2 regions of the Clostridium sp. LIBA-8841 genome follow, and region 1 is predicted to be linked to the other one. Evidence: riboswitches for the same ligand, from Rfam matches in the RefSeq annotation. Region 1 holds a riboswitch; the other holds the start of a gene.
What was found. A riboswitch is a leader RNA that binds a small molecule or an ion and turns the genes downstream of it on or off. The one in region 1 is predicted to bind cyclic di-GMP.

Region 1 (5,581 bases):
CTTTGAGCACCCTCAATCCTTATAATAGGTGCTTGTCCCTGTTCCTCTGGAGTATATGGGTTTTCTATGTATATAGACCCACCTGGTTTAGGATTACTCTTATAGTTTCCATCCCTATTTACTGTTGGAACAGTTATTTCATTAATTCCAGTATGTAAATTAACAGTTTTTCTCCAACTACTATAACTTCCCTCATTTTGTGAAAAGATTAATCTTGGCATTGGTTTTCCTGCTTCAGCATTGACATAAACTTTTAATTTATCTCCTGGTAAGGCATAAAGTCCTGTTACTTGGAAATTTTCTCCCATACTAGACATGCTTAAAACTTCACTGCCGTATCTTGCTAAATCTCCATATTGAGTAGCAACAAACTTTGTATTTTCAGAATCAATTTTATTGTTTAATATGTCTTTTGCTATATTTAATCTTGATGCTAATTCATCTTTTAAAGGATGATTTTGAACTTCTTGTTCTAAATTATTTATGTATTCACTATTTTTAAATTCTGGTTTTAAATCTGAATAAGTTTTATCAGTGAATATATTTTCAACTTTATCTGCTAACTCATCATTCTTATAAAATTTAAGTTCTGATAAAGTTGCCCAATTCTGATCAGATTTTTTAAACACAAACTTTAATCTCTTAAACTCAGCTTCTTTAAATTTCGCTTCTATAAAGCCACTAGTTTTAGAATAAGAGCCTGTTGCTACTAATTGATATGTGTCTCCTTTAGATGTAGTTGAACCATATATATCAAATTGCTCTGCAAATCCTTTATTATCACTAGGTCTTGCACCATACACAACTCTACTTAATTTAACATTGTTTTTAAAAGTAACTTCTACTTCATTATTAAAGTTATTTCCATTTGCTCTTCCAGTTTCCCAATAAGTTTTTAAGTCTCCATCTATTGCATTCTTTACGTTTTGAGAAGAATATTGGCCTCCATTGTTACTTATTGACTCTATATTACTTTTATCTATTTCAAAAAGTTTATTGTATTCTTCATTATCTTGTAAATTAAACTTCTCTACTTTAGCTTCTTCAGCTTCGATTTTACTGCTTTTAAGTATTCTTTTTGCATTTTCTATGTCTTCTTTAAAGGAATTATATAAAGGGTGTGTTTTTGCTTCCTCTTCTAAAGCATCTAATTTTTCTACTGTATTAAATTCTTCACTAACCTGACTTAGTGTATCATCTTTAAATAATCTATTCATTTTATCTAAAACATCATCAGGCTTATAAAGCATGAATTCTACAGCACTTGCCCAATCTTGATTTGCCTCATCAAAAACAAATTTTAAACGTTTAAACTCAGTAGGTTTAAATTTTATTTGAACTATATCACTATTTGATTTTGAATAATCTCCATCACATACTAATGTGAAATCATCTCCACTTTCACTTGTTGAAGCATACAATTTAAACTTTCTAGCAAATCCTTTACCCATGGCAGAATCACGTCTTGCACCATAAACTATTCTGTTTAACATCGTAGGTTCAGTTAACTCAATTATAACTTCATTCTTGAAGTCTGTTCTATTTGGAGTTCCTGTTTCCCAATGTGTTTTAAGGTCTCCGTCTATAGCTTTGTTAATTGATGAACTTCCATATTGTCCCCCATTATTAGTTATTGACTTAATTTTTTCTCTTTCAATTTTGAATACTTTGTTATACCCTTCAATGTTTTCATTGTTTAGCAAGTCAAATTTTTTGACTGTAGCATCTGTTGAATTTTCTTCTCCAGTTCCTTGAGTTTCAGTTAATACCGCCTTTTCCTTTTGCACTTCGTCTGCCAAAGTTATGATAGCTGGTGTAGAAAAGCTCGATATTACTGCCGCTACAATAATTAATGAAATTTTTTTCTTTAACATAAGTGTTTTACCCCCTACTTTTTTAGCTGGTTATCCAAAAAGAATACATCAAAAAAGGCTACTCCTAAATGAGTAGCCAAAAATGCATAAAATTACATAGAAATAAGCAAATCATACTTAAAACTATTAAATATTAATAAAACAAAATGTATAATAAATATATACCTTTTGGCAACTGGCTAACATTGTTATTTAAAACTTTAGTCCCTATAGCTTTGCGTCCTTAGATTTCTCTAAGTTTGCCTATTGAATTTTCTGTAAGGAAATAATAGCATATTATTTACAATTTTCATATAAAATTCACTTACTTTTTCATATTTTTATAACTAAGTTAAAAAACAACCCATTTTTTTATTAAATCGCAAATAAAATCCATTATTATTTAATACTTAATATCCACTTGTATACTTTTAAAAATAAACTTAAAATTTCCTATTTTTAAGTTACTACTAAAGATAAAATAAAAAAACTAATGTTATATTAAATAACATTAGTTTTTTTATTTAATAACTATTTTTCACTTTATCTAGCTGTTCTTAAAGTTAATGATTCTTTTTGTGACAGCTCTCCATTTGAATATTTAGCTGCTACTTTAAAGTTATATATTGTATGTCTATTTAACTTTTCAACATTATACTCAGTAACATCTTTTTCAACCTCTGCAATCTTTTTACCATCTTTGTAGATTACATAACCTTCTAATCCATAAGTTGATTCTGGAGCTTCCCATCCTAACTTTACATTTTTTTGTTGAACATCTAAGTCTTTTAGATTTCTTGGTGCTTCAACTTTTACTTCCATTTCAAATTCTCCAAAACCATTATACTTAACTTCATATCTAACAGCCTTTTTACCTGGACTCTTAACTTCTAATATAAAAGAGCCTCCATCCTTATTTACTTCTATTCTATCTAATATTGCAGAACTTTCTCCTGAGCCAACTTTAACTGAAGTCTTTTCTGGAAGAAGTGAATCCATACTTGAATATAGACTTACTATATCACCTTCACCTAATCCTTTTATTTCTAATGTCCCATAGTTTGATGATTCCACAGTAGTTCCTGGCGCTACATATGGTCTTAATTCATAGTTTCCTGGAATACTAGTTTCATCCCAAGCTTCATTTTCATATTCAACGCTCATTCTTAAGCTTTCTTCTTTTCCATCTTCAGCTATAGCATAATAAACTCTTCCTTCTTCACTACCTAAATCTAAATCCTCGAACTTAGCCTCTCCATTTCCATCAATAGTCTTAGTTGCAAAAGGCTCCTCATCTCCTATTGATTTATAAAGATTTACTGTTTGTCCTTCTTTTCCTCTTGTAATAGTTACATAATCCTCTGCTCCAAGATTATTCTTAGCACTTACAAATCTCATAGGAATATAATCAACTTGTTCTGTGTAAGTATCCTCAAATAATTGGAATTCATATATTCTTATTGCACCCCATGGTGAATTTCCTGAATCATCTATTCTTAACCTAAAATGTTGAGAAGTTACTGGCTCTACTAAATTTCTATCAGTAATGGCATCAGTATTTCCTCTTACAGTATCAACTGGCTCATAAGTTTTTCCACCATCATATGAAACCTCTAAGGCAAAATCATTTGTATTAGTATCCTTGGCCTCTCCACCTGCTTCTCCATGCATAACAACCCATCTTTGAACAGTTTTTGGCTCTCCTAAATCAACATTTAACCATCCTGAATAAGCATTAGTCGCACACCATTTACTATTATTTTCTACAGTGCCGTCAACAGCTTTCATAGCAGGTTCTCCACTATTTTCTCTACTTGCTGTTACTGGTTTATTTAATGCAAAGTTAACAGGTTCAGTATTATCTGGAACCTCAGTAGCATCATGAGCTATTCCCCAATCAAAAGTAATACTTTGACCTGTTCCTCTATTGTAATTAACATCAACAGGAACTACTTCTATTTCAAAACTCATTTCTTCTCCATGTCTTTCAAAATCTTGAACATAATAAGCATCATTTGGAGTTGCTCCCATAAGTTCCTTTGATCCATCTGGTTTAATTCTATATATTTCATAGAATGCTAAGTCTTCTTCATTTCCATTCTCTAATCCATTCCAATAAATTCTTGCCTCTGCACTATTAGCATGGTGAACCATTGATTCTTCTAAAACAACTTTACCAGTTTTTAACCCCTTATTATTTGCTTCTGTATCCTCTATAGATAATTGACCTATATTTATATTAAAGTTTTCTATATCAGTTTGACTTTCAAATCCTAAAGATATTGCAGAAATAGTTTTACCAACATGCTCTCCTAAAGGAATTTTAACTTCTGTCCATTCCCCATTGCTATTTTCAGTAACATCAAAGAATGTAAAGTTTTCATAATCATAATTTTCTCCAAAACATAATCCAACTTTCATATTAGGAGCTGAATCTGTTTTATAAACAATTGATAATTCTGTTGAGTCCTTTTCTAAGGCTAAATCTGTACTATAAAGCTTAATATGATTTGGATTTTCAGCTTCTAAATCTCCTTGAATTTTTAAAGAAGAACCTCCATTATAAGCTGTTTTGAAATCAAATTCTGGAGTAAGCTTTGACCCATTAGACTCAACAATCCATCTCCAAGTAGGAAGATATTCTTGAAGCGCTCTATAATTCCACTCCTCATCTCTTGAAACTTCTCCATCTATATAATAATCTTCTCCATGTCCTAAATTAAAGTTTGTTACAAATGGTAAATCATTAACTGCTGATCTATCTGGAACATAGTTTGCTAAACCAACCCAAGAAGAATTAGTATCTGACTTTGAAGGATCTCCTGTTGGTCCAACCCAGAATTTTTGATCATGATTATAGAAATCATAAGCATCTTTAGCCATTGAGAATGTAGAGTTTGGACAATACATAGCCAAAGAAGTTCTAAGCTTATTATTTTCATCTAATAATTGATCAACTCTAAAGTTTGTATTATATGCGTTTTGTTGAACATCTAATCCTGCATAAACATCATAAGGACTTCTTCCTAGCCCTCTAGCTGTATCAACAGTAGTATCAATCTTCCATTTGCTCCAGTTATAATTTAAGAAAAACTGGTCAGTAGTCTTAACATCTCCATTTTGGAAAAATGGTGCATTTCTATCATTTAATGAATCCTGATAAGATACATTACCTGTAGAAACCATAGAATCATACCATCCAATAACTATATTAGGATCTTTTTCTCTAATATATTCAAGCATTTCTATCATTAAATCTGCATCATTTTTATTACATCCATAAGATTCTTGGTTAAAGAAGTATCCATCAAATCCATAATAGTTAGCCATTTCTATCATTTTATCTGCTACTGGGAAATTTCCATTTTCATCTTTTTGAATAAACTCTCTAACTTGCTCAACATGTCCTGCTCCAGTTCCCCATGGGAATCCTATAGTACCTAAAACAGGAACTCCATTCTTATGCCCAGCATCTATTACATCTGCTGTTGGAATTAAGAATATTCCCTTACTAGAACCTCCCCAATAAACATAAGAATCTATATATTGCCAATATGAAAATACATAAGCATTAATTGATTCTGTTCCTTGAACTGGTGCATTATCTGTTAGCGGATTAGTTAAAGCACAATTCATTATTCTAGCCTCTGGATGAGCATTTTGATTTACTATGTTACCCATAAATCTATCTTTTCTTTCAATACTAGCTCTATTATATTTAGCATCTG
Region 2 (5,581 bases), 980 kb from region 1:
ACATAAGTTTTTATATTATCATATACAAAATTAATTGTAATCACTGTTGAACCATCTGATTGTTTTTGTGAACTTAAAGTATAATCTTCTGGACTACTAAAAACTTTATCTCCTGAAGTTATTTTAAATCCAGTAGCCTCATCGTATGTTAACCCTTTGCTCATAGTATCTGTAAATTTATACATTATATTTTTCGCATTTGCTTCATATGTTGGTATAGTCGCATTTACTTGATATTTTATAACATCTCCAATATTATCAGAAGAAGTTTTAACTTTTTCATTATTTTCAATTATATTTTTTTCTAATGCAGGAGTATTATCTTTTGGATTAATAGTCACATTATAATTCCATGTATCTCCTGAAACTTCTGGAACTGAAACTAATATAGGTCCTGAAGCAACAGCAGCCCCCTCTGAATCACTTGAAGTTTCTGTTACTAAATAATATCCTAAATTAACAGTATTTTCTTGTCCCTCTAAAAGTTTTTGTCCTAATACATCATTATCAGTAACATATTTATGTAAATCAACGGCAAATTGTTTTGTTTGTTCTGCATCTAAATTTTGTATATCATTTTCAGAATAAGAACCATATTGTGAATTATTAAAAAATCCTTTAAACTCACTAGTTGGTGAATATTCATAAGCATCTCCACTCTGGGTTGCATCTAATAACTTATATGCATTAAAAGTTGCCCCATTTTTTGCTATTGTTATACTACCTGTAGTTGGTGCATTCTTAGAAATTGATGGTGTTGCTGCAAATACAGGGATTGATGTTGCAATAAAAATAAACATGAATGACATAAAGATACTAAGTTTTTTTAAAATATTGTTTTTCATTTATTAATTCTTCCTTTCTTTTAAAATAAATTTAGTGCTAACTAACAAGATTAATACCCCTGCTAATAATGTAATTCCAATTAAATAAAATTTAAAAGTTCCACTTCCGCCTGTTTCAGGTAATATTATTCTTGGGATATTTTTTACTGAAATACTATATCCATCTATTTCCGAGTTTTTATTTAAAATTATTTTTTCGCCTTGTTCTCCTATTTTATAAAAGCTTTCTTCAGAGTTTAAAGTTATATAAATATCTTCACTTAATTTATAACCATTAGGAGACTTTATTTCTTTTAATATGTAATTACCATAAGGTAAGTTATTAATTTTAAAAGATGCATCATTTCCTAAAGGTACTAAATTTATAGTTCCATTTTCATTTATTTCATAATTGTCTTGTTCAGAGCTAAATTTTAAAGCATTTTCAGGATCGTCTTGTTTTGCTAATTCAAATTCAGCACCTAAAATAGGATCATCTTTTTCATCTATTTTATTTATAACTAAGTTACAAGTAGTTGGGAGTGGATCATCTTTAGCAACTACTTTAACTACCTTACTTTGATTATTCACATTAAATTTAATAGGTATCTGACCAAGTTTATATCCATCTGGTGCTTTAGTTTCTTCTAATTTATAATCACCATAAGGTAATTCTAGTGTTATTGGTGATTCTGATGAACTTATAATATTGGTAATCTCTTTACCATAGACATCTTTAACAGGGTTGCCATCTTTAGTTGTTAGTTTAAAAATAGCTCCATCAAGTAAAGTGGCTTCTGCATCATTTTTAGATATTTTGATTATTTCTACTAAAGGATTTTTTTTAGTAGAAACTTCATTGGTAGGATTGCCATTTACATATGCAATATTTTTAACCTCATCTCCTGGCTTAACATTTTTCATACTTGCTTCTATAGTAATATAAGCATCATCATTAGGATCTATAGCCGCTTTATCATTTTTAATAGTCAGTTTTTTTGTTGTTTCATCAAAATTAGTAGTAAATTGATCAGTAGATGTTATTTTAATATCACTTAATCTAGAATCTAATGTATCAACAATATTTAAAGTATCTTTTAAAAAATGTCCATAAGAATCAAATTTAATTTGATATTTAATTTTTTGATCATTAGGATCATTGGTTACATTTGTTTTATCTACATGTTTGTAAACGTTTAGAGCACCTGCATCTTTGGATAATCTTGAATAATGACTAGAAGGTACATCTTTTGATTCACTGTCATAATATAAATTTGCATTATTTAAATATCCATCTTCAGTAGATGTAACAAGTGTATTATAACTAATAAAGTAATGGTCATATGGTATATCTCCAAAATCTACTTCCAAAGATTTAGTATCAGCTTTAAGTTTATTATTGTCCCAAAACTCTTGTGTGGCATCTGTGCTTTTCCCAGAAAAACTATCTCTCCTTATATGTATACTTGCTGTATCTAAAGCCATTCCTTTTGGAATATTATCAACAAATTTAGCATTATTTAAATATTGTCTAGTATGTGGATTTATACCATCACCTAAATTTATTTCTATATAATATGTTATAGGCTTGTTTCTATCAGTTATTTCTCCATAATATTGCTTTACCCCATCCTTATCTATAGCAGCGTTTGGTAAATTAGCTGTTTTGTACATAAGTGGATACTTACCAGAACCCCCACCTTGAGACTCGTTACCTGTTACATCTATTGTTTTAGTTTGTCCATTTAAATCAATGTTAACTGGATATTTTACACCTTGTCTAATATTGCTATTTCCAGTGACACGTATAGATAGATATCCTGTTACAGCTTTTTCTACATTTTCATTAAATATTAGAGTAACTACTCCATTTTTATTAGTACAACTGGTAAAATGTGCATCGGAATATACAGGTGTTATATCCTTAAAAATATCTGGAAATTCAATAACAATTTTATCGCCAGGTTTTAGTTTGCTTTTATCTAAAATCTTATAGTCAATTTGTAAAGTATTGATTATATCTTTTGAGACAGTATTACTTTGGAAAGTAGCACTTGTAATTTCAACACCACCATCACCTTGAAGTAATTTTGAATTTTCACCAAATACAAGAACTCCAGGTGAGATTATACTTAATAGCATAGAAATAAATGTTGCTAAGGCCGTAATAAAATACTTTTTCTTTCGCTTCACAGAACTCCTCCTTTCTTTAATAAAATTAAAAATAAAAAAACCGACTAATATTTATAAATTTTTATAAATATAGCCGGTTGCATCAATAACTCAATATATCCCAGATGCCCAGATACAGGATATATCTCAACGTTTCTATAATTTGTATTCATTTTATTTACTTTTTAATTGTTTTTAGGTCAATTGAATTCGTCTTGTATACTACATCATTTTGGGAAAACTGTCAAAATATATGTAAAATTTCCGAATACATATTATTAATATTAATCACAAATAATTAATATTAATAATTTATTCCTATATTTAGTTACCATATTTCTAAATAAACAACAAATTTCTTAACAAATTCATTTTATTTAATTTATTAAAGTTATTTTTAAAAATGAATTTTTAATCTATTACTAATTGAGTTGTTTTTCATAAATCTTTATTTAATTATTTACTATATCACTTTTTATAAGAATATAACAAAAAGTTATTCCCACAATTACTAACCCTATTAAAACTGACACAACAACTAAATTTCTTATATTAGAACTTATTCCTATTATTATTGGTATTAATATTGAAATTATTATTGAGGTGACCAAAGTTGCTACTGATGATTTTTTTATACTTCCAATAACAAATGGAAGTAATGATAATATACCTCCAATAATTATACTTATAAAAAGTACTACTATCATGAAATTTTCAAAGACGAATTCTCCATATATTACATGTGTAAAAGAATTTAAAATTATCATATAAGAAGAACAGACTAAATCTCCAATTAATATAGATATCATAGTAAATCCAACAACTATAAGCATTTTAGATATAATAATTTTTCTCCTACTTATTGGATATGTAAACATAACTAAAATAGTTTTATTCTTATATTCACTTATCATTATTTTTGCTGTTAGTACTGCTGAAAATATTATAAACGTTATTGTTACAATCATAATACTCATTCTTAAATTGCGTAACATTGTATTTCCTGTATCTATAGCTCTATTTGAATCTTTTACAAAATCACTTGTCATACTAGCCATTATTGCGACTATACATATAATAGCCGCTAATATATATCTTTGTAATTTATATTTCTTAAATTCTAACTTAATTAAATCAAACATATTTTTTATCCTTTCAAAATTTATCAGTCTCTAAACATTATTTCTTACCTATAATTATTTATCTCCTTTTTAAAAACATAAAACATTGATATAACTAAAATCATTAAAATTACAGCAATTTCAATAAATATAGCTTTTTCATTGATTATTAGATTTGTGTTTTTAGATATTATCTTAGGCATAAACGCAGCTATTATTACTGCTGTAACTATGGTAACTATACCCGACTTTTTCAAAATACCAATTACAAAAGGAAATAATGATAAAATTATTCCCATGATTACACTTATAATAGGGCCCACTATAATAAAATGTCTTAAATTAAAATTTCCCTTTATTCCTTGTGTAACTGATTCTAAAATTATCATATAACCTGTACATACTAAATTACCAATTAGTAAAACTATAATTGTAAATATAATAACTATTATTAATTTTGCCAAAATAACCTTTTTTCTGTTTATTGGATAAGTAAAAAGAATTAGAATGGTTCTATTCTTATATTCATCCATTATTATTTTTGTCATTAATACTGCTGAAAATATAACAAATGTTCCTATAACAATTACATCAACCATCCAAAAAATCATTTCGTATGTAGTATTTCTTTCTATAATTTTTTGTGTAAATAAATTAGTTATTGTTATATATGTCAAGATACCAATTATGCATATAAAAGCAAAAAATATGTATTTATATAATTTATATTTTTTTAATTCTAACTTAATCAAATGAAACATAGTTCTCCTCCTTGATAAGTAAAAAACTTCTAATCTCTCTATTAATTAGTTTATCAATAGAAAAATTCTTTTTTCTGTCTTAAAACTATCTTTTATATTAATTTTTAATTTCAACATTTTTTATATTCTTAGCAACTTATTAATCTATTTATTAATTTAAACTAAAAAAGAGAGTATAATTACTCTCTTAAAACTTATAACTTTCAAATTAAATATTTTCAAAAATATGTTTTTTATCTTCGTCATCTAAACGTAAATATAACTTAATTATTTCCTCATAAATTATTTTAGTAAAATTACAATTACGATAACTCGAAGTTTGAATATTACCTGTATTAACTAGATTTTCATTTGGACATCCACCTAGACATAAATTTTGCACCCAACAATTTTCGCATTGTTTATGGCTATAAACATTGAATTTTTTAATAAATTTATCTATGTTATTAAATTTTTTAAATATGCTTCCAACACAATATTCTTTGTTAGCTACAAATCTATGACAAGGAAATAAATTACCATATATATCTACAGCATATGTATTTCTACCCGCTCCACATCCCAAAGATCTTTTATTAGAAAATTCTATTTTCTCTAAAGCTGACTTTAACATTGGAAATTTATTTATTTCAAAATATTTCTTTTCTTTTATTAAATTTTCAAAATAATTTATAAATTTTACATATTCTTCAGTCGCTTTTTT

Region 2: linked by a shared signal. The riboswitch ahead of AC2A4K_RS01010 (SpaA isopeptide-forming pilin-related protein) and the one ahead of AC2A4K_RS05210 (NPCBM/NEW2 domain-containing protein) in region 1 are both predicted to bind cyclic di-GMP.

What each region holds. Positions count from the first base shown of each region.
Region 1 is NZ_CM173488.1:1,209,289-1,214,869, reverse strand. It holds gene AC2A4K_RS05210 (NPCBM/NEW2 domain-containing protein) at 1-1,874, opposite strand, end outside; cyclic di-GMP riboswitch class I at 2,042-2,128, opposite strand; gene AC2A4K_RS05205 (endo-beta-N-acetylglucosaminidase) at 2,397-5,581, opposite strand, start outside.
Region 2 is NZ_CM173488.1:225,785-231,365, reverse strand. It holds gene AC2A4K_RS01015 (SpaH/EbpB family LPXTG-anchored major pilin) at 1-845, opposite strand, end outside; gene AC2A4K_RS01010 (SpaA isopeptide-forming pilin-related protein) at 849-3,017, opposite strand; cyclic di-GMP riboswitch class II at 3,080-3,163, opposite strand; gene AC2A4K_RS01005 (ABC transporter permease) at 3,449-4,138, opposite strand; gene AC2A4K_RS01000 (ABC transporter permease) at 4,183-4,878, opposite strand; gene papB (PapB family radical SAM/SPASM ranthipeptide maturase) at 5,087-5,581, opposite strand, start outside.